2 regions of the Paenibacillus sp. FSL R5-0908 genome follow, and region 2 is predicted to be linked to the other one. Evidence: riboswitches for the same ligand, from Rfam matches in the RefSeq annotation. Region 2 holds a riboswitch; the other holds the start of a gene.
What was found. Region 2 has a riboswitch for glycine ahead of MKZ09_RS33470 (amino acid permease). Riboswitches for the same ligand answer to the same signal wherever they lie in the genome.
Positions count from the first base shown of each region.

Region 1: another riboswitch for glycine. It lies ahead of gcvT (glycine cleavage system aminomethyltransferase GcvT); the one in region 2 lies ahead of MKZ09_RS33470 (amino acid permease).

Region 1 covers NZ_JBBOUV010000001.1:6,786,742-6,802,234, reverse strand. The annotation lists gene MKZ09_RS30950 (ABC transporter permease) at 1-1,148, shown strand, start outside; gene MKZ09_RS30945 (L-rhamnose mutarotase) at 1,271-1,594, shown strand; gene MKZ09_RS30940 (cation:proton antiporter) at 1,818-2,972, shown strand; gene MKZ09_RS30935 (efflux RND transporter permease subunit) at 3,251-6,259, shown strand; gene MKZ09_RS30930 (helix-turn-helix transcriptional regulator) at 7,145-7,786, shown strand; gene gcvPB (aminomethyl-transferring glycine dehydrogenase subunit GcvPB) at 7,902-9,362, opposite strand; gene gcvPA (aminomethyl-transferring glycine dehydrogenase subunit GcvPA) at 9,359-10,711, opposite strand; gene gcvT (glycine cleavage system aminomethyltransferase GcvT) at 10,818-11,930, opposite strand; glycine riboswitch at 12,117-12,215, opposite strand; gene gcvH (glycine cleavage system protein GcvH) at 12,494-12,886, shown strand; gene MKZ09_RS30905 (flagellar motor protein MotB) at 13,315-14,145, opposite strand; gene MKZ09_RS30900 (flagellar motor protein) at 14,142-14,924, opposite strand; gene uvrB (excinuclease ABC subunit UvrB) at 15,104-15,493, shown strand, end outside.
Region 2 covers NZ_JBBOUV010000001.1:7,311,493-7,326,985, reverse strand. The annotation lists gene MKZ09_RS33485 (TetR/AcrR family transcriptional regulator) at 1-222, shown strand, start outside; gene MKZ09_RS33480 (DNA alkylation repair protein) at 293-1,000, shown strand; gene MKZ09_RS33475 (AraC family transcriptional regulator) at 1,007-2,905, shown strand; glycine riboswitch at 3,187-3,269, shown strand; gene MKZ09_RS33470 (amino acid permease) at 3,417-4,829, shown strand; gene MKZ09_RS33465 (metallophosphoesterase) at 5,198-6,349, opposite strand; gene MKZ09_RS33460 (sensor histidine kinase) at 6,569-7,786, shown strand; gene MKZ09_RS34575 (hypothetical protein) at 7,893-8,102, opposite strand; gene MKZ09_RS33455 (hypothetical protein) at 8,144-8,797, opposite strand; gene MKZ09_RS33450 (DUF4179 domain-containing protein) at 8,821-9,981, opposite strand; gene MKZ09_RS33445 (sigma-70 family RNA polymerase sigma factor) at 9,974-10,516, opposite strand; gene MKZ09_RS33440 (class I SAM-dependent methyltransferase) at 10,741-11,400, opposite strand; gene MKZ09_RS33435 (VOC family protein) at 11,715-12,179, opposite strand; gene MKZ09_RS33430 (Lrp/AsnC family transcriptional regulator) at 12,336-12,770, shown strand; gene MKZ09_RS33425 (sensor histidine kinase) at 12,871-14,607, shown strand; gene MKZ09_RS33420 (response regulator) at 14,613-15,493, shown strand, end outside.

The DNA of each region.
Region 1 (15,493 bases), 520 kb from region 2:
TAACGATTGCTTGGAATATGGTGAAAAGAACGATCGGTTCTCGGAATGGGCTGCTTTCGTATATTCTTCTGCCATGTCTTGTCGTGGCCGGGGTAGTTGCAATTAGTGGAAGTATGGGTGAGAGACCGGCTACTATTTTATATTCGAATATGGACGATGGTGCAGCGGGCAAACATTTGCTTACCGAGCTGGAGAATACCGGTGATTATAAGCTTGTAGAGAAGACAGATGAGGCTAATTTGAGGGAGAGTATTATCGATCAGAACGGAGAAGCCGGTGTTTTGATACCGCAAAACTTCACCTCCGCTCTGCTTGCTGGAGAAGAGCCGCAAATTAGTGTGTATGAGCTTAAGGCTACGGAAACATCAATTATGGTAAAAATGAAAATCAGTGTAATTGCTGATGAAATGCGAAACACTGCTGGACTAATTGGAGCAGCTCGGGCTGAGGCTACTGGCTCGGACTCACAGTTTGCTGCCGTAATGCAGAGAGCAGAGCAACATAGTGTAGGCAGTATAAGAACAGATTATGATTTATATCCAAAAGAGGGCTTAAGCATCGTCACAGGATTTACTTTGATGTTCTTAATGGGGCTGGTTACAAGTTCAGTGTCACTTATTATGGATGATCGAAGAGAACGAACGATGAAACGTATGTTCAGTGCCCCGGTTCGTTCGTATGAGATTGCCCTCGGTAATTTTCTGGGAAGCTTCATCGTTGGGTTAATTCAAATCGTTGTAGTACTTGCCTTGGGCCGTTATGTACTGCAGTTTGACTTTGGATTACCGCTCTACTTGTATTTCTTGGTTCTTGCAGCATTTATGCTAGTTTCCATGGGTTTAGCTAGTACGGTAGCAGGTCTGATTCGCAATCCTAATAATACTGGCATGCTTAATTCGCTGATCCTGACCCCGACCTGTATGCTTGGAGGCTGCTTCTGGCCGTTATCCATTATGCCGGATTATATGCAGAAGGCAGCTAATTTTGTACCGCAAAAATGGGCGATCCAAGCGATCGATATCGCTGCTACAGGTGGAGGCTGGAATGAATTATGGCTGCCCTTTGCCATCTTGGGTCTTATGGCCGCGGTGCTGCTGGCGATTGGTTCTGCTATTCTACGTCCGAGTGAAGCTGGAATTAACGCTTAAGAAATTTGCAGAGTATATAGATATGCATAGCTTGGACTACTCTATTCAGGTACAATAATAGGTATCAAATGTCCCTGGTTCTTAATATGTACAAAAGAGGGGATTTCTAGGAGGATGAGCAGATGAGCAGCAATAAATTGGCTTGGACATGGCGGGTGAAGGAAGAATGTTTAGAGGAGTATGTAGCTATGCATTTAAATCCTTGGCCAGAAATTTTGGAGGAGCACAGTAAGGCTGGTATTTCTAACTATTCCATCTTTCAGAATGGCAATCAATTTTTTTACTGTTATGAGTGTGAGGATAGTAAGGCGGCTTTTGATTACATTGCCAAAAGTGATGCTTGCAACCGCTGGAATGCGATTACCTCTAAGATGGTTGAAGGGTCATTTGATTTCAATGATGAGGTGCCTATGCAGCCCTTACGTGAAGTGTTCTATCTGAAATAAGCAATCGCATTCTAGAACAAATCAAATGTGCATAATTTATATTATCGGCGCATCTGGTTTACAGTTATTTTAAATATAGGTATAATATAATTTATAAAGTTAAATTGAATAATTATTTGTTTTTTGGAGGAGCCTGTCAACAAGGGCTCCTCTTTGTCTTTTTTTGGCTTGGAGAAGCTCCTGGTTGGCAGTTCTTATATACAACAAGGGAGTGGATAGAAAGATGGAGTTTGTTTTATATCTTATGCTGATCATATTGTTCACCAAAGTAGCTGGTGATCTATCTGTGCGGCTTGGGCAACCAGCTGTGCTAGGCAAGCTTATTGTGGGAATCATACTGGGGCCTGCGGTACTGGGCTGGGTTCAGGATGGAGAGTTTATTCATTATATCTCTGAGATCGGTGTTCTACTGTTAATGTTCATAGCGGGGCTTGAGACGGATCTGGATCAATTGCGCAAGAACTGGAAATCAGCTTTTGCAGTAGCCGTCGGTGGAATTATATTACCCTTTTTGGGTGGGTTCGCCTTAGGAGAAATGTTTGGTTTTGCTTATCATAATGCCTTGTTTATGGGCGTTATTCTTAGTGCAACATCAGTTAGCATATCGGTGCAGGTGTTAAAAGATATGAATAAGCTGAACACACGTGAAGGCTCTACAATTCTGGGGGCTGCCGTAGTAGATGATATTCTGGTTGTTATTTTGCTCGCTGTTCTGATGAGCTTTTTCGGTACGGGGGCAGATGTTTCTATTGGTCTTCTAATTGGGAAAAAGGTGTTGTTCTTTGCCGTAGCGATTGTTGCCGGCTGGTTCATTGTTCCTCGGGTCATGAAATGGATGGCTCCGCTGAAGGTGACAGAGGCGGTCATTTCAGCAGCTTTAATGATTTGTTTCGCATTCGCCTATTTCGCTGAAATCATGGGGATGGCAGGAATCATTGGTGCCTTTGCGGCTGGGATTGCTATCTCGCAAACTTCCTTTAAGCATACGGTAGAATCCAAGCTCGAGCCGATTGCTTATTCGATTTTTGTGCCGGTCTTTTTTGTAAGTATCGGACTTAGTGTTTCCTTTGAAGGGGTAGGCAGTCAAATCGGCTTCGTGCTCTTGCTTACGGTGGTTGCCATTCTGACCAAGCTGTTTGGTGGCGGTCTGGGTGCGCGTCTTACAGGCTTTGATAACCACTCGTCTGCCATTATTGGGTCAGGGATGATTTCACGGGGGGAAGTTGCGTTGATCATTGCCGCCACAGGGCTGCAAAGTGGCTTGTTACAGCAACAGTATTTTACTTCGGTCATAATTGTTGTCATTGTAACTACACTTGTAACGCCGCCACTATTGAAATTTATGTTCCGTGATCCAGTACGTGCGGAAGGGAAATAAATCATAACAAAAGGGAGTCCTGTTGGCCATTTATATGGCTAACGGGGCTCTTTTTTTTATGCTCACGTTCAAGTTGCCATCATCAAGAAAAAGGACGGGGATCTGTCTGCAGAAGGGGAAAGTTCCCCGTCTTAAGACTGAGTACGAAACCAGCCGTAGGGCTGTTTTGACTTCAGCCAAAAATGACTAAACTAAATCTCGGGATGGAAATTAATACATAATCAAACAGACATAAGGGGAGTGCCAGAAATCATGTGGAGTGGAAGGGGAAAAAGAAAATGAAATGGTTAACAAAATGGTCGTTCGGTAACAAGGCTGCGGTGGGGCTTTTAGTAGTCATGGCTCTTGTGGTGGGAGGGATGAGCTACACTTCGCTACCGATGGAATTTATGCCAGAGGCGGATAATCCTCAAGTGACTGTAACTGTGCTGGGTCCTGGTCAGGATACACATGCTATGGAGACTAATGTAACGAAGCCGATAGAAGCTGGAGCAGCTTTTGTGAAAGGGAAGAAGGAAATACTGTCCACTTCCGGAGACGGATATGCGCAGGTGAATATTTTTTATGATTCGAAAACGAATATGAAGGATGCTGCGCAGGAGGTCCAGAAGGTCGTCGATTCATTAAAGTTCCCGGAAGGGGTAATGGCTCCTTTTGTACTTCAGTTGAATACCTCCATGATTCCTGTATCCCAGGTTACCCTTGCTTTTGACGAAGGCCTGACTAAAGAGAATCTTAAGCTTGCGGAAAAAACTATCATTCCAGAGATGCAAAAAGCTGAAGGGGTAGCAAACGTTGCTTTATATGGTAAGGTAACTCCGCAGGTAGGTGTTAAGCTGGACCCAAAGTTAATGGCTGAGAAGGGAGTCACGACTCCACAAGTATTAGGTTTACTTCAAGGACGTAATGTATCGGCATCCCTTGGGGAGCAAACGATTGGTGGGCAAACCGGCAATGTTAACGTAGTTTCTACGATAGATAGTATGGATACTTTAAAAAAGCTTCCTGTATCTGTGGGCGTAAAGCTGCAGGATATCGCTGCTGTCGAATTGAAGCAGGATCAGGAAAGTGTCAGCCGTTCGAACGGGAAAGACGTTCTATTCGCCATAGTGACCAAAGAGGCTAATGCGAATGCAGTCAGTGTCGGAGATAACATTCAGGCTGCCGTAGATCATATTAATAAAACCATTCCTAATGCAGAAGCAGCAGTGGTATTCAGTACATCGGATATGGTAGTTACCTCGGTGAACAGTATGATGCGTGAGGTATTGCTAGGTGCATTATTTGCGACGATTGTGATTCTGTTGTTCCTGCGTAACCTGCGGGCTACTCTGATTACGGCAGTATCCATTCCGCTTTCGTTAGCGGTCACCTTGTATCTGCTGAACATTTCCGGCATAAGCTTGAATATCATTACACTCGGGGGAGTCGCGGTTGCGGTAGGCCGCTTAGTCGATGATAGTATCGTGGTGATTGAGAACATTTACCGTAGGCTGCAAAAAGAACCTTTTTCCCGTGAAATGATTATTAGCGCAACTGGGGAAGTGGCTATAGCGATTACCTCATCAACCATTGCTACTGTAGCAGTATTTCTGCCGATGGGTCTCTTGCGTGGTAGTTTGCAAGCTTTCTTACTGCCGTTTGCTTTAACAGTGACCTATTCATTGCTTACTTCACTCGTAGTAGCTTTGACGGTTGTTCCTCTTTTAAGCTCATGGCTGCTGAGAAGAACATCAATGAAAGAACACGAACCTTCTAAATGGTTTATCCGCTTTCTGGACTGGAATCTTCGCCGTAAATGGGTTAGCTTATCGTTGGGTCTCCTGCTTCTGATTGGCTCCATTGCTGCTTATGTGACTATGCCCAAAGGGGCGCTCGATGCTTCGGATGCCAGCTATGTTTCTGTTCAGATGAATTATCCGAAGGATGTTCCTGTCAAAGATATTTTGGAAAAGGGAAAGCAGTTAGAACAAGATTTGATGAAGCAGCCACAAGCAGAAACGGTAATCATGCAATCAGGAAATAGTGCGGACGCCGCTAAGTGGGGGAGTGTTACCTCTGAAACCTTAGTGGACTATACCGTTGTTATGAAAAAAGGTGCAGATGCCCAGGCTTTTATTGATCATGTTCGTGAGGTAAAAGATTCATACACTGGAGCAACACTTGTTGCTAACCAAATGAGTATGATGGGATCCAGCTCTACCAGTGAATATATTGATATTGTCGGAGATAATCTTGCGGATATTACTACTGTAGCAACAGAAGTCACCGCTAAGCTGAAGACCGTAGAGGGAATTCAAAAAGTCAGCAGCAATATGGAGGACACGAAACCTGTATTTTCCTTTAAGGTAGATCCGGCGCAAAGTAATGCGCAAGAGATTTCAATGCAGCTGTCAGCGATGCTTAATCCGATTCCAATGGGGCAAATTGAGCTCGATGGTGACGCAGCAGGTGTAGTGTTAGATCCTATGGTTCAGCCGCAAACGGAGCAGGATTTAAAAGCGCTGACGCTAATGACGGCTGAGGGGCCGAAGCTACTGTCTCAGCTCGCAACTTACGAGGTTCGGAATGAACCGGCAATGTTGTTCCATAAAGATGGGAAGCCGTATGTACGAATTACAGCAGAGGTTGATCCGAAGAAGGTGTCTGAGATCGGTGCGAATATTAAAAAAGAAACCGATAGTCTTACACTTCCGAAAGGCGTGACCTTATTTGCAGGCGGAGCGTCAGTTGATCAGTCAGAGGATTTCAACGACCTGGGTATGACGGCATTGATCTCCATCGGGTTGGTGTATCTGATCATGGTACTCACCTTTAAAACCCTTCGGGCTCCACTGGCGATTATGTTCTCCTTGCCACTCGCGGCGATTGGTGCAATTGTTGGACTTATCGTGTCCGGTGTAACGCCTGACTTCACAGCTCTATTTGGGGCGTTGATGTTAATAGGTATTGTTGTTACGAATGCCATTGTGCTCATTGACCGGATTAAGCAAAATGAAGCCAATATGAGTATCCACGAGGCTATTCTAGAAGCTGCCGGAACACGGATGCGTCCGATTCTCATGACGGCGATTGCCACCATCTGCGCCATGACGCCGCTGCTGTTCGGCCATGCCGAGATGGGCAGCATCGTCTCGCAAAGCTTGGCGATTGTGGTCATTGGCGGCTTAACCGCAGCAACACTGCTTACGCTGATTGTAGTGCCGGCGATTTACGAGTTGTTCTACTTCCGTAAATCGGCAAAAGAGCGTAAAGGAGCAGAAAAAACTAATGCTCCGGCGCTTTAAATAAGCAAACGGCAAGCCTCCGGGTTAATGGGGCTTGCCGTTTTTTTTGTTTTGTTACAAATCCTTATAATTATGGAATCAGCTTGTCTACACATAGCCAAAACTTTGTTTAGGAAAGGCTGAAAGGCGCTTCGCTAGATTGCAATATCCCCTCTGAAATAAATATTTATTTTTTAATTTTAAATATTGCTATTTTTACAACAATGTACAGAGCATTTAACATAATTATTAAAAAAGATATTATTGGGAATATTCTATTTATCGCAGAAAATGCCAATATAAATAATGAAAACAAAAGTAAAAATGGAATAGACTTTGTATACTTTCTACTGAAAATCCCTACTAAACTCTTGATGAAATTCATTCCTTTCAGAGTAACAGATATAAATATGTTGAGCATGATTTCTCGCTAGTCTCAGACCCAATGTAAAATTTTTTTCTATTCAACGAATATCCCTATTTTCATAGAAAAAATGGATTTCGTATATATTCTAGGTAGGATATAGACAAGTGGTAATTGTTATGCTCTATTCTTTTTTGACGAAATTTAAAGAATACAGGACAGGTGAAAAGTTCTTATAAAATAATCGGCCATAGAAAAATAACCCAAACAATGTTATTTCAATTCTTACTAATCTCCCACAAACCTAACGACTTATGTCATTGTTTTCCTTTGAAGGGAGTGATATGATATGCCCTGTTTCATTAATACCATAAGTTGGGAGAATGGATTGTTTGAATATTCTTGAATGCGAATGAGCTTGGTTTACAGTAGATGATGTAGATAAAAATTTTAATAATTCCTTGTGTGAATTTTACCAACCCTGGAATAACCTCAAAACAGAAAAATCCTTTTCTATAGAAGAGCTGGTTCCCTACGAGATTTTGGTTGAAGTATTACATTCAGAATTGGCGAAAGTAACGGAATTTCTCTTATTGCCCTTTGTCTTTTTCTTAACAGATCGAGCCGGTAATATTATTAATATTGTCAGTCCATTCGAAACGTTTCAGGAGAAAGTAGATCATTATGGAATTAGGAGTGGAACTAATCTTTCGATGCAAGTCTCTGGAGTGAATGCAGTTTCTTTAGCGATGGAGGTTGAGTCAATTGCAGTAGTGCGTGGAGAAGAGCATAGTATGCCAATGTTTAAAGAGTGGAATTGTGTATGCGCTCCTATAATGATAAATGATTGTATATGTGGATATATAGACATCTCATTCGAAGCCGAGAGGCAACTTGGTTTTTCGATTCTCTTTATTAAACAATTATCCGAAAAGATTGTGTTGAAGTTGAAGGAACAAAGCCCGAAGTTAATTGAGTACAGATTTCAGGAGAAGTGTGACACATATGGATTATCTCCTAGAGAGAGAGAGGTAGCGTATCACTGGTCGCTAAGAAGAGGGGCACTGCAAATTTCCAACGATCTTAATGTGAAAGAGGGAACTGTGCGGAATATCGTTAAGAGTATTTACAGTAAGATGAATATCAGCGAGAGATGGGAATTGATAGAGATACTTAAGTTATAAATTTAGATAATAAACATCAAATATTCATTTGTACATAAGATGTAAAAGCCATCTTCCGAAATTATCAACAACGGAGGATGGCTTTTATCTGTCTAGAACATTTTTTGAAGAATGTTTACCCGCAAGAACAATTCAAAACTGGCTTGCGCGCGGCCTGTGTCTCATCCAAACGGCTAATCTCTGTGGTATGCGGTGCGTTGATTACGATTTCCGGTGTCTCCTGCGCTTCTTTCACAATCTGAATCATCGTATCGATGAAGCCGTCCAGTGTTTCTTTACTTTCGGTTTCCGTCGGCTCGATCATCATGCATTCCTCAACAGTCAGAGGGAAGTACACGGTTGGCGGGTGGTAGCCGAAGTCGAGCAATCGTTTAGCAACGTCTAAGGTGCGCACGCCATATTGCTTGAGGTTTTTGCCGGACATCACGAATTCATGCTTACATACACCCGGATATGGGATTTCAAAATACGGTGCCAGACGGTGCATCATATAGTTCGCATTCAACACGGCATTTTCGGATACCTCACGCAGTCCGTCTGGACCATAGGTGCGGATATAGGCATAGGCACGTACCAGAATACCAAAGTTTCCATAAAAAGCTTTCACGCGTCCAATGGATTCAGGACCACCGAAGTGAAGTGAGAAGCTGCTATCTTCATTCTTCACCACAGTAGGTTGTGGCAAGAATGGAATGAGGATAGATTTTACGCCGACTGGTCCGGCTCCAGGGCCGCCACCGCCATGTGGGGTACTCATTGTCTTATGCAAGTTCAGATGTACAACGTCAAAGCCCATGTCGCCAGGTCGGGTAATGCCCATAATGGCATTGGAGTTGGCTCCATCGTAATAGAGTAGGCCGCCTGCTTCATGCACGATCTCAGCAATCTCGACGATTTGGGTTTCGAACAAGCCGAGTGTGCTTGGATTAGTTAGCATTAGTGCGGCTGTGTCGCTACCGACGGCTGCTTTCAGTGCTTCAAGATCGACCATTCCTTTATCTGTGGAAGGGATCGTGATCGTTTCAAGTCCTGCTGCTGAGGCACTAGCAGGATTGGTTCCGTGCGAGGAATCCGGCACGATAACCTTAGTGCGGGTCTCACGGCGACTTTCATGGTAGGCGCGGATCATCATGAGGCCGGTCCATTCACCATGAGCACCTGCGGCAGGCTGTAAGGATACTGCATCCATGCCCGTCAGCGCGGACAGATCATTTTGCAGGGTATACATTAATTCCAGTGCGCCTTGAATACTTTCTTCTGGTTGGTAGGGATGAATTTTGGCGAAGCCGGAGAAGCGGGCAACATCTTCGTTAATCTTCGGATTGTATTTCATCGTGCATGAACCGAGTGGATAGAAGCCATTGTCTACACCAAAGTTGCGACGTGAAAGAGAAGTGTAGTGGCGAATGACATCCACTTCCGATACTTCTGGAAGTACGACGGGTTCGCTACGGAGTAAACCTGATGGAATCAGGGACTCCAAGGTTTCTTCCTGTGGCACATCGCATAGTGGCAAAGAATAGGCCGAACGGCCGGGACGGCTTAATTCAAAAATTAGACTTTGCTCCGGTTTCATAAACAGCCCTCCAGTGCGCTAGCGAATTGGTCGATTTCGGTTTTGCTTCTTTTTTCCGTTACGGCAACCAGCATATGTCCAGCAAGTTCAGGATAATCACGGCCCAGATCATAACCCCCAAGATAACCTTTCTTCAGCAGCTTCGAATTAATAGAGGTCACACTGCTGCCTTCAGGAAGCTTCACGACAAATTCGTTAAAGAATGGGGAGGAGAAGGCAAGTTCAGCACCTGTTAGTACGCTAAGTTTATTAGCAGCGTAATGGCTTTTGCGAATATTTAGCTCGCCTACTTCACGCATGCCTTCTTTGCCCATAACGGACAAGTAGACGGATGCGCAGAGAGCCAGCAGCGCCTGATTGGAGCAGATATTCGATGTCGCTTTTTCACGACGAATATGCTGTTCACGCGCTTGAAGTGTAAGAACGAAGCCACGTTTACCGTTACGGTCTACCGTTTGGCCAACGATCCGGCCTGGCATGCGGCGCATCAGGTGATCAGCTACGGCAAAGAATCCGCAAGTTGGACCCCCGAGAGCAGCTGGAATACCGAGTGGCTGAGCGTCACCGACTACGATGTCGGCTCCAAGTTTGCCCGGAGTTTCAAGTACACCAAGAGCTATTGGGTTCGCGCTGACTACAAGAAGACCTTTAACCGCGTGAATCAGCGGCTCAACCGAGCGAAGATCCTCGATGCTGCCGAAGAAGTTAGGCGATTGAATAAGCACTGCGGCAGTATCTTCATCGATAGCTTCAGCAAGTTTAGCTTGATCGGTAAGACCGTCTTTATAGTCAATCTCCACCACCTCCAGACCCCAAGCATTAGCCGAAGTACGTAGCACTTGGCGAGCCTCAGGATGAACGGTACGGGAGACGATTAATTTTTTGCGTTTGGTAGCGCCAGCCGCGAGAACCGCTGCTTCGGATAAAGCTGTAGCGCCATCATACATACTGGCATTGGCAACTTTCATACCGGTTAGTTCGCAAATGTAGGATTGGAATTCGAAGATCGCTTGCAGCTCACCTTGGCTGATCTCCGGTTGATACGGAGTGTAGGCAGTGTAGAATTCAGAACGGGAAATGACATGGTTGATGACCACAGGGATGTGATGATCGTATAATCCGGCGCCGAGGAAGCTGGCGTGAGAATCAAAGTCGGCATTTTGGTCAGCCAAACCTTTCATGTGGCGCAGCAGGGCGTATTCATCGAGTGGTTCAGACATCGGCATAGTGCCTTGGTAACGTACCGCTTCAGGAATATCGGAGAACAGCTCATCTAAAGACTGAATCCCGACGGCCTCCATCATCTCTACGCGGTCCTGTTCTGTCATGGGCAGATAACGGTGCTTCATTAAGGTTTCACTCCTTGGCTTTTTTAAAATATAAGAAAGTACAATTTTCACGCTATACTTTATTCTTCTATTTCTCGCTTAAAAGCTCACCGTCCTTATATGGACGCTAAAGGCGTTTATACTTGTAAAAAGGGGCCTTAATCACTACAGCCTTAAGCTGCTTACCGCGTATCTCCACGTAAACCTCTGTGCCTATTTCACTGTAATTAGCATCAAGCAAAGCCAACCCCAGGTTACGTTTCAGCGTAGGGGACTGTGTTCCGGTTGTGACCTCACCAATCTTAACGCCATCTGCCCAGACAGGATAATGGGAGCGTGGAATGCCTCGATCAATCATTTCTAGGCCGATAAGGCGTCGGGGAATGCCAGCTTCTTTTTGCTGTATTAGTGCATCGCGTCCGATAAAGTCTATTTTGTCCAGCTTCACGAAGAACTGTACTCCTGCTTCAAGCGGGGTGATGTCAGCGGATAGCTCCTGACCGTACAGTGGTAATTTTGCCTCAAAACGCAGGGTATCCCGTGCACCCAGTCCAGCAGGTGTTAATCCGTGGGGCGCGCCTGCTGCAAGCAGTCCGTTCCATAACGTTTCTGCACCTTCCAGCGGAGCGTAAATCTCGAAGCCATCTTCACCGGTATAACCCGTACGGGAGATAAGTACCTCTACACCGCAAACGGTGGCGCGTTCGATGAAATGGAAAGGCTTGAGTGTTGAAATAGGAGCATCAGTAACTTCCACGAGAATGGTTTCTGCCAGAGGACCCTGCAAGGCGAGCAAAAGCGTCTCGTCAGAGACATTAGTAAGCGTGACTTCGCCGAATTCAGAGGTCAAATGCTCTTGCAGCCACTGGAAGTCTTTGTCGATGTTGGAGGCATTAACGACGAGCATATAATGCTCTTCGCTTAGGCGATACACGAGTAGATCGTCGACAACTCCGCCATTTGGATAACACAGCAGCGTATATTGCGCAGCACCATCTGTGAGGCGGCTGACATCATTGGTTGTCATTTTTTGCAAAAAGGCTTCTGCACCGCTCCCAATCACCATGAATTCACCCATATGCGAGACATCGAACAGCCCAGCCTGCTGGCGAACGGCTTCATGCTCTTTTACGATACCTGTAAACTGTACTGGCAGCTCCCAGCCACCGAAGTCAATGCATCTGGACTCCGCATAAGCGGAATAGAGATCATAAAAAGGTGTTCTTCTCAAAGCATCCATGTCGTCACTCCCTTTGAACTGATTACATACGAAAAAAGGACAGGCAGAAGCAATCATGCATAAATGCACAAATCGCTTTCTGCTCTGTCCTTTGTACCTGAGAGTTACCCTGCCGTAACTAGCTTGCAGGTTTCCCCGTTGGTGATCTGACGCATCTAGCCTTGCGTCTGATGCTCTCCAGAGATACGTCCGACAAAGGTCCTTTTGCCTGAGAGATTCACCCCTGTTAGGGCTTACTCCTTCGGCGCCGTCTTCAAGTGAGACAGTCTCTCCCTATGCCATCATCCGCAACTATATTTATTTCAAATATAAGAAAGTATATGGTTCACATTATACATTATCCTTATATTTCTCCGAGAAACGGCGATTGCCTATAAAAAGACGACAACGTCGTTTCTTCTTGTATGTCTCCATTAAACGGGTATAGTCGGGCTCTGTCAACAAGAAAAAGTCGAAAAAATGACAAATTTTAATTTCCTGTTAGTAATATTGACATTGTGAGCCGGGATAACTTAGGCTATAACTAAATTTAGAACTCCAAATTGGAAATGAGGCGGCTTGAAATGAGTGAAGTATTAGACAACCTTCTTTACAGCGAAGAGCATGAATGGGCACAGCAAGTAGAAGGGCGAGTAGTACGTGTTGGGATTACGGACCATGCTCAGCATTTATTAGGCGACATCGTATTTGTTGAGTTTCCTGAGGTGGGATCGACCATTTCGGCCGGTGACAGCGTAGGCAGTATCGAATCCGTTAAGACGGTATCGGAATTGTATTCGCCCGTCTCTGGGACGGTTACCAAGGTGAATGATGGATTAGAAGCTAGTCCGGAGCTTATCAATGATCAGCCATATGGCGGGGGTTGGATTTTTGAGATTGAAGTTGATGGAGAATATGCTGATGCTGTAAAAGGTCTGTTAGATGCAGCTGGTTATAGCGCGTTAGTTGCTGAATAATTGGAAATTGGGGACGGGAAATAGTCTGATCAAGTGTGATGTTTTTAGCAGCAAGTTTCTGTGATTTGGGGACTTGCTGTTTGTGTTTCTTATGTAGATTGTGCGAGTATTCGTAAACCTAGTCGAGTGGTTTGAGGGTCTAGTGGAGTATGGAATTAGGGAAAACCTCCCTCATTTTAGACGATTATAGCGTGAGAGTTAGGGTATTAGGGAATTCCTCCCTAATCATCTCGGTAAAACCACTATTTCAGACTAAAAAGAGTAATAATCAGGGAGAAATCCCCTCATTCCGCGATTGGATACGATAATAGGTGAATAATCAGGGAGGTTTTCCCTAATTAAATTGGATGAAGCCCCTTGTTAGCTCAATGTGGTAATTGCAAAGGCCCCTACCGCCGAACTTAGCTCTGAGCGCAAACAACTATATTTTATTCCACCTCTTGAAGCTGTCGAAGGACAATGATCTCTACGCGTCGATTTTTCTGTTTGCCTGCTACTGTAGTATTATCTGCTGTTGGTCGGGTATCGGCATAACCTGCATATTGAAAAGTGTCCGGGTTCAGTCCTTCATTATCTAAGAAAAAGCGCAGCACAGAAAGCGCACGAGCACCCGATAGCTCCCAATTGTCGTTATAGCGGGAAGCTGATGACACTGGTGTATTATCCGTATGTCCTTCAATGCTGATCGTTGCCCCGATATCTTTAAATAAGCCAGACAACTGCTGAAGAGCAGGAAGGGCTGGTGACTTCACATCTGCTTTACCCACATCAAAAAGAAAACGGTCGCTGAGCGTGATTTCTATGCCCTGCGGTTTGTCGGCTACAAATATTTGTTCACCGAGATTATTCTCCTCCACATAGTGGGTGATCACACCCATTAACTCAGCAAGCTTCGCCTCTTGTTCTCGAAAAGCCAACTCCCGTGCTGAAGGTGTTTCATTCTCCGTTTGTTCATCAGAACCGTCATTTGGTTTTGCAGTTGCGTTCGCATTCCCATCTGTACTCTCTGGTTTGTTGTCAGGGGTCTGTCCAGCATCTAAAATACCATCTCCGCCTTCAAGAACAGTGCTGCTCGACTTGAAAGTCTGGGATAAAGAGCCGGTTACGATATTGTATTTGTCAGTGTCCAGGCTGCTCATCGCATACAATATAACGAAAAATATAAGTAAAAGCGTAATTAGATCTGCGTAAGTAATCATCCAACGATCACGGCTTTCTCGATTCTCTACCCGCCGTTTGCGCCGGTCTCTTTGTCTCATATAAAACCTCTTGCTTCTGCACGGTCATCTGTGGTGGTGTCTGAAATGAAGGAGTTCAGTTTTTTACGCACCAGCAGCGGATGATCCCCGTTCTGTAGAGAAAGAATGCCTACTAGCAGCATCTCCATGCTATGCAGCTCACTTTGGCTGCGGGATTTGATTTTGGAAGCAATGGGTAAAAATATTAGATTAGCGATGGCTACTCCGTATAGTGTTGCAGTGAACGCTACTGCGATAGAGGTACCTAGATTTGAGGGGTCTGTAAGGTTGCCCAGTACCCTAATGAGTCCCATAACTGTACCGATGATCCCCATCGTTGGAGCATATCCGCCAGCGGCTTCAAAAATCTTGGCGTAGCTTTCATGCTTCAATTCTTTCGCATCCATTTCCAATTCTAAAATCTGTCTTACCTGCTCAGGGTCAGTGCCATCGACGATAAGCAACAGTCCTTCGCGCGTAAAAGAATCGGGATGTGCTTCCGCTTGTTTTTCGAGCATTAAAACGCCGCCGCGGCGGGCCACTGTGGCCATTGCGATAAGCTCTTCTGCTTTCTCTTCATCACGTTCAGGATTGCGGCCAAAAGCCATGCGCAGAGCGGTGGGGATGGAGCGTAGCTTAGCTGCCGGGAAGCTGATCATTACGGCGGCAATCGTACCTCCAAATACAATCAAAGCTGCATTAAGCTGCAGCAGTCCGGAAAGGCTTCCGCCTTCCCAGAGGTAGCCGCCGATTAGCGCAGCCAGTCCGGCCACTAGGCCGATTATTGCGGTAATATCCATGCTTCAAGCTCCTAACATTTCTGTGTATTATGGTTTGCATCGATCTAAGCAACACTGTATAATGAACGGGAACACATATTCTTATCTTCCATATTTTTTACTGTCGTATGGAGAGAGAAGATTCAGACAACAATTATAATATATTAATCTAGTTTAGACGATAGAGGGGAGTCGGGCAAATGAGTGATATTGTCGTCAGTACGAAGACTTTTGAATTGGAGTCCGAGTATACACCCCAGGGCGATCAGCCTCATGCCATAGATGAATTACTACAAGGCATCCGGCAGGGTAAGAAGCACCAGACGCTGCTGGGAGCGACAGGTACAGGGAAGACCTTTACTGTCGCGCAAGTTATTTCCAAATTAAATCGCCCCACGCTGGTTATTGCGCATAACAAGACACTGGCTGCCCAGCTGGCAAGTGAGTTTAAGGAGTTTTTCCCGAATAATTCGGTAGACTATTTCGTCAGCTACTACGACTATTACCAACCAGAGGCGTACATTCCCTCCTCCGATACTTATATTGAGAAAGATTCCAGCATTAACGAAGAGATTGATAAACTTCGCCAC
Region 2 (15,493 bases):
CATAAAGGCTTCAAAAAACATTTGACCAACCTGTTAAAAAGTACTGTCAATAAACGAAGAAACATGAGGAACATTGACTCTACTAAGGAGGTAGTCTCCGTTGATATTATTGCAGCCTCACTACTGGGGATTATTATGTGGTGGATTAAGGATGGCAACCAATATAGCGCTGAATACATAGCGGGGCAAATTACCCTGATGTATAAAAGAAGGTATTTATAAGGGCTTTTATGATATATTCAAGTAAAGTTTGAGTCCCTAGCCAATATTCATTAAAAAGGAAGTGCGAACAATGGATTTAGAAACGGTCATGCAAGAGCTTGAAGCTCTCGGCAAGGAACGCACCAAGAAAATATATCTATCCAATGGCGCGCACGAACCGCTTTTTGGTGTGGCCACAGGCCAGATGAAGCCTATCTTCAGAAAAATAAAACATAATCAACCCTTGGCCGAGCAGCTTTATGCTACGGGAAATTACGACGCTATGTATTTTGCCGGGGTGATCGCGGAGCCTAAAGCAATGACCGAGTCGGATTTTGAACGGTGGATTGCTGGGGCTTATTTCTATATGCTATCGGACTTTGTGGTGGCAGTAACGTTGGCGGAGACGGATATTGCGCAAGAGGTTTCTGATAAATGGATTGCAAGTGAGATAGAGCTGAAAATGTCGGCGGGCTGGAACTGTTACTGCTGGCTGCTCGGAAATCGCCCGGACAGTGAATTTTCCGCAGAAAAATTAGCCGCTATGTTGGAGCTTGCTAAAAATACGATTCATGATGCTCCTGAGCGAACGAAATACGCAATGAACAATTTCATTTACACTGTGGGCGTATCCTATCTGCCGCTTCATGATAAAGCGGTTGAGATTGCAAAGGAAGTTGGCCCGGTGGAAGTCCATACCAGTAGTGCAAAAAGCAAGATTTTGAATGCTTCAATTAATATTCAAAAGGCAGTTGATAAATCGCAGCTCGGCTTCAAACGAAAACATGTAAGGTGTTAGTCAGTGATGGACATCAATGATCTTATGGCTGTATGGAATCACGCCAATTGCAAAGTAGTTGATATTCGTCGGATGACCCATAGACCTGGCGAATCTATACCTTCCTATTACGTCCCCTCAAGGCTGTTTCTTATGTCGATTCGCGGTAATGCTACAGTTAATCTGGGAAGCGAAGTTCATCGTTTACAGCGCTTTACAGTGCTTCACGTAGGCAAAGGAACTGTGCTCAACATTGATGCAGGCAGCGAAGGGCTGGATTACTATAGCATTTATTATAAAGTGAGTATGCATCCCTCACTACCCTTAGAGATTGCTACGCTATACGAGGGTGCTCAACCCCTTGATCATTCGTACAGCATAACGCCTGACCATTCGGTAACGTTGTATCGTATAGTGAGCGAAATGTTTAAGGAGTGGGGAAAGCAGCAGCCGCTTGCGCGGTTGCATGTTCGCACTTTATTCCATCAGTTTGTGTATGAGCTACTCCATCAAATGTCAGTGCAAGGGGTTAATACGACTAAGCGCGATCTGGCCGCCCGAGTCGCCGACATCATTCATGAACATTATACGGATAACATTACGCTGGAATCATTATCGGAAAGCCTGAACTATAGCGTCCCCCATTTATCTTCCTACTTCAAAATCCGTACTGGACTTAGCCCGATTGATTACTTAATTAAGGTACGCATCGAAAAAGCGGTGGCACTGCTGCTGGAAACAGATGCTACGCTGAAGGAAATTGCAGTGGGTGTCGGTTATCAAGACCCTAGTTATTTGGGCAGGCTGTTCAAAAAGTACAAGGGAGTTTCCCCGATTAGCTATAGAGAATTGCATTCCAGAAAGAACAAACTAGAAGATAGTCCTGCCACAAACATAGAATCCTCCATTGTCGCCCTTGAATCATTTCACTATACTGATTATATTGATAACGATTATCAGTATCATTTTGATCAAGAGGGAGATTCATTCATGTTTAAACATTCAAGGCCTACGCTGGCATCGGTACTGCTGCTAAGCTTCATTTTGGTGCTGAGCGCATGTGGTACAAACGGGGCTAGGGAAAATGCTGCCTCACAGCAGCCGAAGACCAGAATCGTTAAAACGGTTAACGGTGAGGTGGAGATCCCCCTTCATCCCCAGAGAATTGTTGCAGGCGAATACCTTGGCAGCTTAATTGCGCTTGGCATTACACCTATCGGAACCTCCGAACATCATATTAAAAATCCATATTTTCAGGAGTATTTGAAAGACGTTGAGAATATAGGGGACGGGAATGGAAATGTAGAGAAAATTCTGTCGCTAAATCCTGATTTGATTATAATGGATGATTTCTATCCTGAGCTAAATGAGCAGATGTCAAAAATCGCACCTACGGTCGTTATTCCATACGCTTCCCTAAAAACGGTACATGAGGAAGTGGCTTATTTCGGAGAGCTGCTTAGTGAAGAAGATAAGGCAAAAACCTGGCTTGCAGACTATGACAGCCGTATGGCCAGTGCCAAGGAGAGCGTATTGAAGGTTGTGCCTGCAGACAGCACATTTTCCATTATTGAATGGTCTGAAAACAGCTTGATGGCCGTCGGAACAGACTTCGGTAAAGGTGGACAGCCGATCTATAATGGATTGGGATTTAAGCCTCCCGCGGATATCGCCGCCGAAATGGCCGATCCGGGCTGGGCTTCATTCTCTGCTGAGGTCTTACCAAAGTATGCCGGTGACTATGTCATTCTTACCTCTGACTCAAAAAAGCTGGATGAACTTAAAGCCGACCCGATCTGGGGCGCACTGCCAGCAGTCAAAAATGATCACGTATTTCTTTGGACAAGCGATCGTTCCGGCTACTGGGATCCAATAGCTATTCTGAGTCAGACAGAAGAGTTGGCGGATTGGCTGACAAGCCACTAATTGAGTGTGTTTCAAACATAAAGGGACTGTCTCAGGAGTAGAATTCTACAATGAGATAGCCCTTTTTTCATATTAACCATCAGCCAATCTTGGTCTGTTGGTTGCGATGTTTCCGAAGCAAGGCATGATATTCGCGTATTATGCATTTAAATTCAGCGGTAATTAATGTTATTGACAAAATATTTGACAATGATTAGTATTGAAAAATATTAAAAATGAAGTTAGCGGCATAACAATTAAATAATTCGCAAGCTATGATTGCTATGGATCACACTATAGCAGGAGCAGCTTCTGGAGAGACCGTGGGAGATTCCCCCGGCGCCGAAGGGTTCACAATCTCAGGCAAAAGGACAGAAGAGTACTAGATAATTCATTTGTTATTCTGATCATCGTCAGAATAAAGGAATGTATTTTATTTATTATTCTTAGACCTAAGAGATTGGAGCGTATCCAATCTCTTTTTTGTTATCATTTTTACTTGTTATTTTTTTCACATAAGGGGGAGTTCGAAATGGCAGCACAAGAATTAAAGAGAGATTTAGAGAATCGGCATGTTCAGCTCATTGCAATTGGTGGAACCATCGGTACCGGATTATTTTTAGGATCAGGTAAAGCTATACAGCTGGCAGGACCATCGATCATTTTTGCTTATTTAATCGTGGGTATCGCTATTTTCTTTGTAATGAGGGCATTGGGAGAACTTCTGTTGTCTAAAGCAGGTTATCAATCTTTTACAGACATTGCCGAAGACTATCTTGGACCGCGGGCAGCGTTTGTAACCGGATGGACCTATTGGTTTTGTTGGATCATGACGGCTATGGCCGATATTATAGCTGTCGGGGTCTATGTACAATATTGGTTTGATATCCCGCAATGGATACCCGCAGTCATTTGTTTAATTATTTTATTAGGACTCAATTTATTGACGGTAAAAAGCTTTGGCGAATTGGAATTTTGGTTTGCTTTAATTAAGGTAATCACTATTCTCGCATTGATTGCCATCGGGGTAGTTCTACTGGTGATTGGATTCAAAACAACTACCGGAACGGTTGCGCTCAGTAATATTTGGGCACATGGGGGAGTATTTCCAAACGGGATTTCAGGGTTCTTACTTTCATTTCAAATGGTTGTGTTTGCTTTTGTGGGTGTGGAATTGGTGGGCGTATCGGCAGCAGAGACTTCTAATCCAGAAAAAACTATCCCATCGGCGATTAATAAAATACCTTTACGAATTCTATTTTTCTACGTGGGTGCTATTATTGCCTTATTATGCATCAACGCATGGACAGAACTAAACCCGGCAGAAAGTCCTTTTGTTAAAACATTTAGTTTAGTGGGGATTCCGATTGCCGCGGGGGTTATTAACTTCGTTGTATTAACATCAGCTGCGTCCGCTTGTAACAGCGGGATGTTCTCAACAAGCCGGATTCTATACAATCTAAGCAGAAATGACCAGGCTCCAGCCAACTTTGCAAAGCTTAATAAAAATCATGTACCCAGTAATGCTTTATTTATATCCACGCTTGTCTTATCTGTAGGCGCTTTGTTGAGTAAGCTGATTCCGGAGACGGCTTTTGGCATCGTAACAACGATTAGTGCCATTTGTTTCATCTGGGTTTGGGGCGTCGTTCTAATATGCCATTTGCGATATAAAAAGACGAAGCCGGAATTGCAGGCCAAATCAAAATTCAAAGCACCGTTTACACCCTTTGTGAATTATGTTGTTCTAGCCTTGTTTGCAATCATACTCATAATTATGCTATTTGCTGATGAAACTCGTCCGGCCTTATTGTTGACGCCTTTATGGTTTATATTATTATTTGTTTTGTATTCAATAAATAGAAGAAAGAGGGAAAGAATAACGCTTGATCCAAGAGATCGTCTCGAAGGTATTCGGACTAACACGGAGATCCGGCATGATTAGTCGATGAAGGTGCTTGCTGATATTACAGTTAGATAGGCAGTCAGAGAAATCCACTATTCTTAAATCCTGCTTGGGTAAGCATATCCTTGATATCTCCCACAAACTCGCTCAGGCTGGCAGTGGAAGCATTTTGGAATCTGTTTTCACTGGGGATATTGCCAATTTGTTTTGTTAAATCCTCTTTCTATTCCTGTATCCAATCCTTACGAGTTGCTGCATTTTTAGCGAAGTTTAGTAAGATGCTACTCCAGTCTTTCCCGTTATTCTTCCATGTTTTTTATGTTGCTGAGCAAAAAAAAGCGGCAGTCTATGACGTTACTTCTCGTCCATAGGCGGGCCGCTTTTTTAATCAGTCTAAAAAATCTCCTCTATTTAAAATCCACTTTGATCAGTGCTATCTCACTATTCGTGCCAATTCGTAATGGCGGTCCCCAAGTCCCTGCACCAGATGTAACGATGACGTGAGGGCTGTTTGGATTCTTTTGATAGTGGCCATAATCTACTGTAAACATAGCATTAGTGATCAGATTTGCAGGGAATACTTGTCCTTGATGCGTATGTCCGCTAAGTATCAAATCAACGTCATCTGCGTATTCAATCCTATTGGTTGGTTGATGATCCATTACGATAACGGGCATATTTGTATCAATGTCACTCATCACCTCTGAAGTAATCGCTCTGGGGTTCCCTTGATTACCAATCGGTGAGGAATCCCTTCTACCCACAACAACGAATTGATTATCAATAACGACATGCTCATCATTTAGAAGTTTGATATTACTCTTATCTATAAAGTTCACGATCTGATCGTATGAGCGTCCTGCATCATGGTTACCTAAACAAGCATAAACCCCATAGGTTGACTGAATAGTGCTTAATAACTCTATTCCTTTGGAAGGATTAGAGAGCGCATAGTAGTTACCATTAAATATATCTCCTGTCATCAACACCATATCCGGCTGTAGTCCATTAATACGATCAACAACGTCTTCAATAAACTTTACATCATTTACGTAGCCTAAATGTAAGTCGCTGATCAGGACGATATTTAACTGATCTAATGAAGTGTTTTTATGTATTTGGAGCGGATAGGTGACTTCTTTTAAATGATTCGCATTATAAATCCCATAGGACACCAATCCTATGACTAGAATTAATACTACGGACCTTGTATGAAAAATAACACGTGCTGGTGTAGGAGAAGGGAGGACCTTAATCCACTTACTAATTAGTAAGATTACATCTGAAAGGATCAATAGCAGGAATAAATAGAAATAGATCCCCATCCAATAGTCTCCGAATTGACCAATAAAATTAACAATATTTGAATCGGTCGTCATAGCTGAAGAAGACAATAGTAAATTAATAATGATTGTTAATGCACATAAGCTGTAGATGACTCCATATATGATCCCGTTTATATTTGAAAATATATGTTGCAGCCATTTAAAAATCTTTCTCGCAATGTAATAGTTAGTTGCCGCGTACATAGCGAATATAAACAAAAATGCAAATACCATAGGGTACACCATCCTAGTACTTTAGATATAAGAACTAAAGTTAATACAATGATTATAGCAATAATTACTAATTTCAGAAATTAAATGAGGTATTGAGTTTACTGGGTTTTTCAGTTATTGTTTATTACTATTTCAGCTGATATAATTCTTATTTCGACAATAAGTTTACAAGTAAGATCACTATCGTAATGGTAAAATCAATTTAAAAGTGGTGAATTCATGAGAGAGTTCTACAGTCGGGTGAATCGAAAAACCTATTACATATTAATGTTAATGATCATCGTTCTTATGATGTTTGGATTAATACTATCTACTCTAGAGTTAGATGGGATTGATTTTGGTTATATCATTCATTTTTTATGTGTGGCGTTTCTAACGGTTTGTTTATGGATTTACCCTAAGCATGAGACACATACTTTTAGAAAGATTATCATTCTATTTGGATTTGCGTATTTTTATACGCTATTCTTTTTATATCCTCAAACTTGGACTACCTATATCCTCATTTGTCTTATTCCTGCACTCTCTATTCTATTTTTTGATTTAAAATTGTTCTATTTTTCCTTCGTTATAAATGGAATACTGATGGTAACTACATTTGGTTATATCCTCTTGATTGATAGAGGGGATCTATATACATATTTACATTATGATATTCTAGGGAATTTCATTAATATAATAGCGGTTCAAGTGTTATTATTTTTCATTTTTCAAATATCATTTAAACGGATGAAAAAACAGCAGCTTTATTATGAACAATTACAGCAATCTGAGCGTTTAAAGATGGTTGGGCAATTAACAGCTGCCGTTGCGCATGAAATTAGAAATCCAGTGACAGTGGTTAGAGGTTTTTTGCAGTTTTTTGATGAGGATCCTTCATTTGATGATCCTATGAAAAGAAAATTTAAATTAATGATTGATGAATTGAACACAGTAGAACAGATTATCTCGCAATTTCTAACCCTTTCAAAGCCAAATGGAGAACAAAAACTAGAAAAAGTAGATGTGAAGGATGTTATTGAGAGTGTCACAGGATTGCTCCATTCCTACGCAATGTTATCTGATAATCAAATTGTTACCTATGTAGAAGAAGACTGCAAGATCTCTATTAATAAAATTGAATTTAAGCAGCTGCTTATTAATATAATAAAAAATGCTTTAGAGGCTTCGGATGTTGGTAAATCTGTCTCTATTATGGCGAATAGGAACAATAATTTTATTGAGATAACAATCATCGATGAAGGAAGCGGGATGTCGGAAGCTGAGGTTAAGTCGCTAGGGACTCCTTTTTATTCATTAAAAAGTAATGGAACAGGCTTAGGATTAATGATTTGCTTTAATATCGTAGAAAAATACGGCGGGGAAATTTACTATAGTAGTTCTGAAGGTAAGGGGACAACAGCTACTATCCGCTTTTTAGCTATAAATGACCAGTAAAACGGAACATTCTTTCTGTTGAAAGAAGGGGATTACCTCAAGCCTTCGGCCGGAGAGGTAATCCCCTTTTCCTAGATAAATATGTTTATGTTTGCTGCGTTAACGATTATTTTAGAGGGATTTTGATCTCCAGTTGTTTGTTATAATTTTTAACTACATTGCCTTTGGCATCTACTTTATAAGCCCCGGTGTTGCCCTTTTCAAATACGGCTTGATACGGTCTAATAATCAGATATTCTGCCGCTGAACTAGGCGCTTCGAACAATAAATCTTCAGAAACCGTATTTTGAGTTGCTGCAACAGAATCCCTTGCAATAAATTCTAATTCATTTCCCAGATTATCATAAATGTCATATCCTAAAGCCTGTGCTTGGGTGCAACCCCTTTAACCGCTAAAGCGATACGCACAGAAGTCTCTCCCGCAGCAACACGGGTGGTTTTGATTTCAAATTGGTTGTCTTTCTTTATAGCAGGCAGCTGAATGTTACGCACTAATCCTGCTTGCTTGAGAGAAAATTTAAGTACATACGGTTCATCGATTCCGTTAAGCTTCACATGGATACTCAATTCAGAGGAAGCCAGGTTTGCCTTTTGTTGCTCAGTTAGCCATTCGGTCTGCAATACAACAACCGCCTTGTTGGCATCACCGTCACTGATCCAGCGTGGTGTTTTTAAATCAATGCCTCCTGGTTGAGTGAGCTTGGCGTCTATTCCCACAATAGTACCTTCTGCAAGATAGGGCTCACCTTTATCATTTAAAGTTACTCCTGCGAGGATTCCTGAAAATAGCGATCCCTCACGGCTCAGGTCGATCTTAATATAGTTACCATCAAACTGCGCACTGCCCTTTAAAGTAAGCTGATCGTGTGAATCGGCCACTTTTGTTGTATTCAGGGAAGCTTCAACAGCGGGTTGGGCACTGGATGCTTGAGTTAAAGCTGGCATTCCCAACGCTCCTAGGCATACAGCAGCACTTAAAATTACAGACATCTTCTTAGTCATTTTTTTCATGATATTATCAAGCTCCTTAATTTTTATTTAACTAGCACGTTTATCTCTAGACCGTCAATATAATGCTTCACTGGCTTTCCAGAACTGTCTGTTTTAAATGCTCCATTCTTACTTTGTGGGTTCTCAAACTCATAAAGATAGCCACGGATTGTGAGCATATTAGGGTGTTTCTCAAATGGCTCAGTAAGCAAATCGACATTAAGTGACCTATTGGAAGTCGAGAGGACTTTCTGTGAAATATCTTTCAGCACCTGTCCTTGTTGATCCTTTACTTCAAAGCCCACTAAACTCAATGCTGCATGATCTTCGTCTGTATCCTGTTCCAGCATGAGCGACAGGCGTGTCGTTAATGGACTATATTCCAGCTTTTTCAGGATCAAACTCCATCCTCCAGCTTGTGCGCGTATGTCAGGTGTGGAAATTTTATTGATCGTAGCCTTCCGCGCAGGAATTTGGAGAACAAACGGTTCATCCATACCGTTTAAGCCAAGGGTTACAGTCAATACAAATCGATCAGGAAAAGGTTTGTTGGAGATTCCGGAATTCGAGGAATCCACTAGTCTAAAAATAGCTGTGTTGCTTTCCGCACCTTCTATCCAGCTTAGAAACGGCATAGCTTTCCAGAGACCATCTGAAAATTGCTCCAGGGAAGCGCCGTCGATCATTACTTCTGCAGAGGTTATTGCACCTTTCGCTAAAAAAGGCTTCCCATCCGCTCCAATCGTTACTCCGGCTAGCTTACCTTCCAGTTTTTCTCCCTCACGCTTCACCGAGAATGCCAACCGGCTGCCATCAAATACAGCCTCTTCGGCAGACAAGGTGATCCCTTCATGGGTATCACTGCTGTTTAGACGGGAAGTCAGTCCCAGACGCTGGGCCGCTTGTAACCCTATATCATCTGCCCGTTCAAAAATACCGCCTATCAAGGGAAGCTGCTTGAGCGCATTGGCCAACGTAGGCGGATAGATAGCCGTTAGCATAACACTTAACAATATCGCCGCAGTCACAGCAGCTGTGATTTTTGGATATATCCGCTTTTTCTTTTCCTTTTCCACAGGATCCTGGACAATGGTGGCCAGCGATGCATAAATCGAATCCTGCCGTGATCGTAGTAAAGGAGGAAGCTCCTGTATATTAGCTTTCCCTAGCTCCCTGATCTGCTTTTCTAAATTGTTATTATTCATTAGCAAGACCCTCCTCCCGCACAGGATGTATCTGTTTGGACAACAATCTCCGTGCGCGATGAAGTCGTGCCCTGACCGCTCCCTCGGAGATGTCGAGCACATCTGCAATCTGCTTAATGGATAAATCGTCATAATAAAAAAGCACGATAGCAAGCCGCAGGGATTCGTCCAACTGATTAATGAAGCTTTGCAGGTCTACGTTGCCTGAATCTTCAAAATGCACATAGGAAACGACCGGTTCCTCGGGAATTTCCGCCACAGCTATAGTTCGTTCTCGCATACGAAGTAACTGATTGCATTCATTAATCAGGATGCGTATAACCCAGGTTTTAAAAAACTTAGGCTGCTTGAGGTTGGCCAACCCTTTATACACCTTCAGTGTTGTTTCCTGAAGAGCATCCGCGCAATCTTCATCTTTTAGCAGAATGGTTTTGGCTAATCTGTACAACTGGGATTCCAGTTGCCTGAAAAGACGTGTGAACGCCTCGTGGTCGCCTTTCTGCGCTTTTTTGATATCCAGTTCGTTTTCCAGCAAATGATTTTTCCTCCTTGAGGGCCCTCTGTATAATTAGATGGAGAAGACATCCAAAAAGTTATATTTAGGATAAAATTCATTCTCCTGGACAAATCACTTACCTCGGTAGTGGTATAAAGTCCGTGCAATTCATTGTTTTTGGCAAGGGGAGTTTCAAGTGGATAAACTGAAAAAAATCCAGAATTACCACCTTATCTGAAAAGAAGTAGTGGGGTAATCCTGAATTAAAAATTGTATACATATATCTTGGTACGCAGTGTGTCCGTGCATGTTAGGGTACGGACAGGCTGCATGCCTGGAAGGGCAAAACAAATGCTAATGACCACCGCGCCCGGCAGTAGCTCACGCTTGAACTTGTCCCCAAGCCGTTTCATCGCTCCGGGAAATAAGTAACAAAGAACAATATCCGCATGCTCGTAAGAGCTGCTATAAATATCCCCACGTACATAATGAAGCCTTCCGTGGAGCAGATTCTGGCCTTCGTCTGCTCGCAGCATACGTGTGTCGAACCTAGCAAGCAGCTGGGATGTCCACAAGGGAATACTGGAATTTTCAATGCCCGTCAGCCTTTTGCCTGGACATTGGCGAATAACATCCATGCCAAGTGTTCCCCAACCCGATCCCGCCTCCACAATGCTGCTATATCCCGGAATCCGATTCACCTCAACGGCAACAGCCGAGCGTACAGATTTTGACGTAGGCATCGGCGATATCCCGTTCCTCCAGCTCACCAGCACAATCGACACCATGGATAACAAGGCTGCGAAGGCGATGAGCCAAGCGATGACTTGAATCACGATCAATACTATCATTCCTTCTTCAACTGCTAGAAGCAGGCTTCGAATTCTATTACTTTCTCTCAGCATTTCGTTTATTAACTTCATATGGATAAAGATCCTGAATTTCCTTGCTTTCAATATCTTGACCTACATAAAAAATCAGAGTGGGATCATTTACTGGATGGGCATAAGAAAGATAAGTGCGATGAATAAAATCAAAGTCCATCTTACCCAGCTGGAAATCGATTTGATATTTATCTTCTAAATAGACTTCAAATTGCTTTTTTAAAGCCAGAGACTTCCACGGAAGTCCAAAGAATAAAAAGTAGATTCCTATAAGAAATATCAAAAAAATTAAGAGGAAAAGCGACTTTTTACTGAGAATGGTATGTTTTATAATTCATAACCCTCCCTAGCGTTTATTCTACATGAACTTTGCTGGACATATCAAAATCAACCTCTTCAAGAAATTCGATAACTTCTCCATTGGGACTGTGAATGATCGCGTTTTTTATTAGAAGAGGCGGTTCGCCCAGAGACAGAGAATCCGGTGCTATAAAAGCTTTTGCGCCATGTGCAAGGGCTTTTTGATACATCTCCTCTACATTATCTACATAGAAGGCAAGATGTAATAACGCTCCGTGCGCTATATCTTCATCAGACAAGGCTTTTTTTCCTTGAGCGGCGATGACTGCATCATTATCAAAAATCTCAATGCAGGTTCTGCGGTCAGGTGAAATCAGCATGGAGGCTTCTTTGATCTGAAAGGATGGCAGACTCCAATGATGACCTAGCTTGAATCCTAAAACGTCCATATAGAATGAAATAGTTGCTTTATAGTCTTTGGCTTGAATTGCTACATGTGCAAGGCCTTTTACACTCATTTATAATCGCTCCCAACTTTAATATATACTTATTATAGTTGTATTAAAATATGAGATATATATAAGATAAGTGTTTTGTAGTAATATGGTTATTAAATTTAAGGTATTTTAGCGAAATAAGTTTATTTTATAAAATGGGTTTAGGAGGCGCTTGCTATGGAACAACTTGTGGATGAGATTGATAAAAAGATTATGCAATTACTTCAGTACAATGCCCGAATGTCCATTTCACAAATCAGTAAAGAGGTTTCGATGTCACAACCCTCTGTTAAAGAACGAATGATCAAGCTGGAGGAAAGGAATATCATTTCTGGGTATCATGCAGCTTTTAATCTACGAGATCTGGATCGGGGCACAACTACGTTTATTCTATTAAAAACAGAACATTGCCAAGAGATTACGGATTTTTGCAAACATGCTATGGAAGTTACCGATTTATATCGGATTAGCGGAGAATATAATTACCTCATAAAGGTGCAAACCGCATCGATTGAGGAGTTAGCTGAATTCCAAGACAACCTTATAAAGTTTGGACCTTCAAAATCTCATATCAGTCTGAAAAATATATTGGAAAACAGGGTGTTGCTCTAAAGCCCATTTTCCAAACACAATATCTAGTAACCGCTTTCATTCCATTGTAGAATGGATGAAAACAACGTTAGCATTGACTCGGATACAAGGGAGCATGGGTATGGAGAGGTTTTTATTCAGGAAAAAGTATATTCCGTTCACCTATAAGATGATGATACCGTACCTCATTCTAGTATTGCTGACAGATGTATTGGTGGGTTATATAGCTTATACGATGCTCGTAGAGTCCAGAACGGAAATGGCGGAAACGAATGTGCGGACAGCTTTGAAGCAGACGAGGAACAATATCGAATATCAGACAGATGAAATCAAACGAATGACTAACTCGCTGTTTCTCAATACGAATTTCCAGAATGCTCTGCAGTTTAGGGGAGATGCATTGGAAAACATGCTCAAAATGAGGGATGATATCGTTCCTTATATGAAAGCCCCTCTGCAATTGTATGGGAACAATCTGAGACTTGTGCTCTATACCGCAAATGAGACGATGCTTGAAATCCCCGGTGATGATATGTCTGTACCTATCGGTAGAAGCGATTATTATATTCTTTCTGATCAGGTTATTGAAGATAAGGAATGGTTCAAGTCGATTGTTGCCAATAACAAAGACAGCTTGTGGCTTCAGGCGGACAGCGACAGTGAACTAAGCAATATCTCCTATTTCCGCAAGCTGGTTTCTTCCAAGGGAGGGCCATCGATTATTGGTTATATTCGCGTCACGGCGAGAATTGACGAGCTTTTTGGCAATTTCGATACTTTTCCGATTGAACAGGGCATAGACCTTCGTCTAGTGGATCGGGTTAGTGGATTAACTCTTTATGAACAAGGTATTGTCGATGAACATGCGAGGCAAGACGCTTATCTGATCATTAGTGAAGATATTCCGTTGTCTGACTATGCTATCGAGGTACGGGTGCCACATGCATACTTGAATAAAGATGCTAGCCGAATGCAGAAGGTGATCACCACCGTTTGTTTAATTAGCTTTTTAGTCATGGCGGTGATCGGCTTCCTCGTTGCCCGCATATCAGGCAAAAAAATTAAACGGATCGTATATTTGGTCCGGTCGTTTCAGGAAGGGAATTTTTATAAAAGAATTGGGTTTGCCGGGAACGATGAATTTGTCTACATTGCTAATAGTTTTAATCAGATGGCGACTAGCATCCAGGACCTGATCCAGAACGTCTATGAGCAAGGTATTCAGAAAAAGCAAGCAGAACTGGATGTGCTTCAAGCTCAGATCAGTCCGCATTTTTTGTACAATACATTGTCGACCATTGGCAGCTTGGCCAATTTAGGCGAAGTTGAGAAGGTTACACAGATGGTACAAGGTCTTTCTAAATTCTATCGCCTCACCTTGAATGAAGGACATGTCTATATCTCTCTTGAAAAAGAGCTGGAGCAGGTAAGGATGTACCTTGAAATTCAGAGGGTAAAGTATGCCGATGCGTTTGAGGTTTATTATGATATTGATCCTGATATTTTACAGGTTCCCATCATCAAGCTGATTTTGCAGCCGTTTGTAGAAAATATATTCAAGCATGCTTGGTTTGGGGAGACGATTGCGATCCGGATTACCGGAAAACGGCTGGGTGAACGCATCGAGCTCAAGGTCATCGATAACGGAATTGGTATGCGGGCGGATACACTGCGAAATATGCGTTCGAGCTCATTCCATTCGAGCAGCTATGGACTGAGAAACGTGGAGGAACGAATCAAGCTGAGATACGGCCATGATTTCGGCATTCATATCGGCAGTTACTTTGGGGCAGGAACGACCGTTCAAATTATCTTACCGGTGGATAATGCGGAAATCCGGGAAGTTATGGGGGAGTAAATAGTATGGCGATGGAGATCAACGTTCTGCTGGTGGATGATGAAGTGATCGATTTGGAATGGCTTAGACGGCGAGTGGCGGGCAGTGATCATTTGCCTTTGCATAGCGTGAGAACGGCAACGAGCGGTTTTGCCGCTTTAAAAATGATGGAGCAGCACCGCATTGATATCATTCTCTCCGATATCCGCATGCCGATTATGACGGGCGTGGAATTTGCCCGGAAAGCGAAGGAGATTAACCCTGAGGTCCATCTGCTTTTTATTAGCGGACATCAGGATTTCAACTATGCCAAAGAGGCAATTCAATTAAATGCTTCCGGTTATTTGCTTAAGCCCGTCGATGATGACGAGTTGAATAAGACGCTGACTGAACTCTGCGCCAAGATCGAGAAGGAGAGGAAGCAGCATATTTCCTTATCGGAAACACTGACGCTTGTGAATCAGGAGCTGCTGCTGCGCTGGTTTAATGAGACTGCCCCGGGGCAGGTCGAGACGCATATTCACAACGTTCTTACGTCTTACTTACAAGGTGCGTCGGCGGTTGCCATCGTCGAGATCGACGATATGGCACGGAAAATCCAAACTTGGACGGAAGAAGAGCGGAGTTTATGGAGCAGCACGGCCAATCAGTTTATCCGGAAGTTCGCGCAAGATCAAAATTTAGGCATGGTCATCACAACCTATGACTATCATTTTGTGATCCTTGCTGCGGTTCAGGAACAATATTTTACCGCTTTGATGGAAGAACTCATTCGGACATTCTATCAGGAGTTCTCCTGTTCAATTACGATTGGAAGAGGGATGTACACAACAGAACTGGGTAAGCTGCATGATTCCTATCGGCAGGCTCAGGCTGCTTTAAGTATTAAATGGATTGTTGGGAAAAA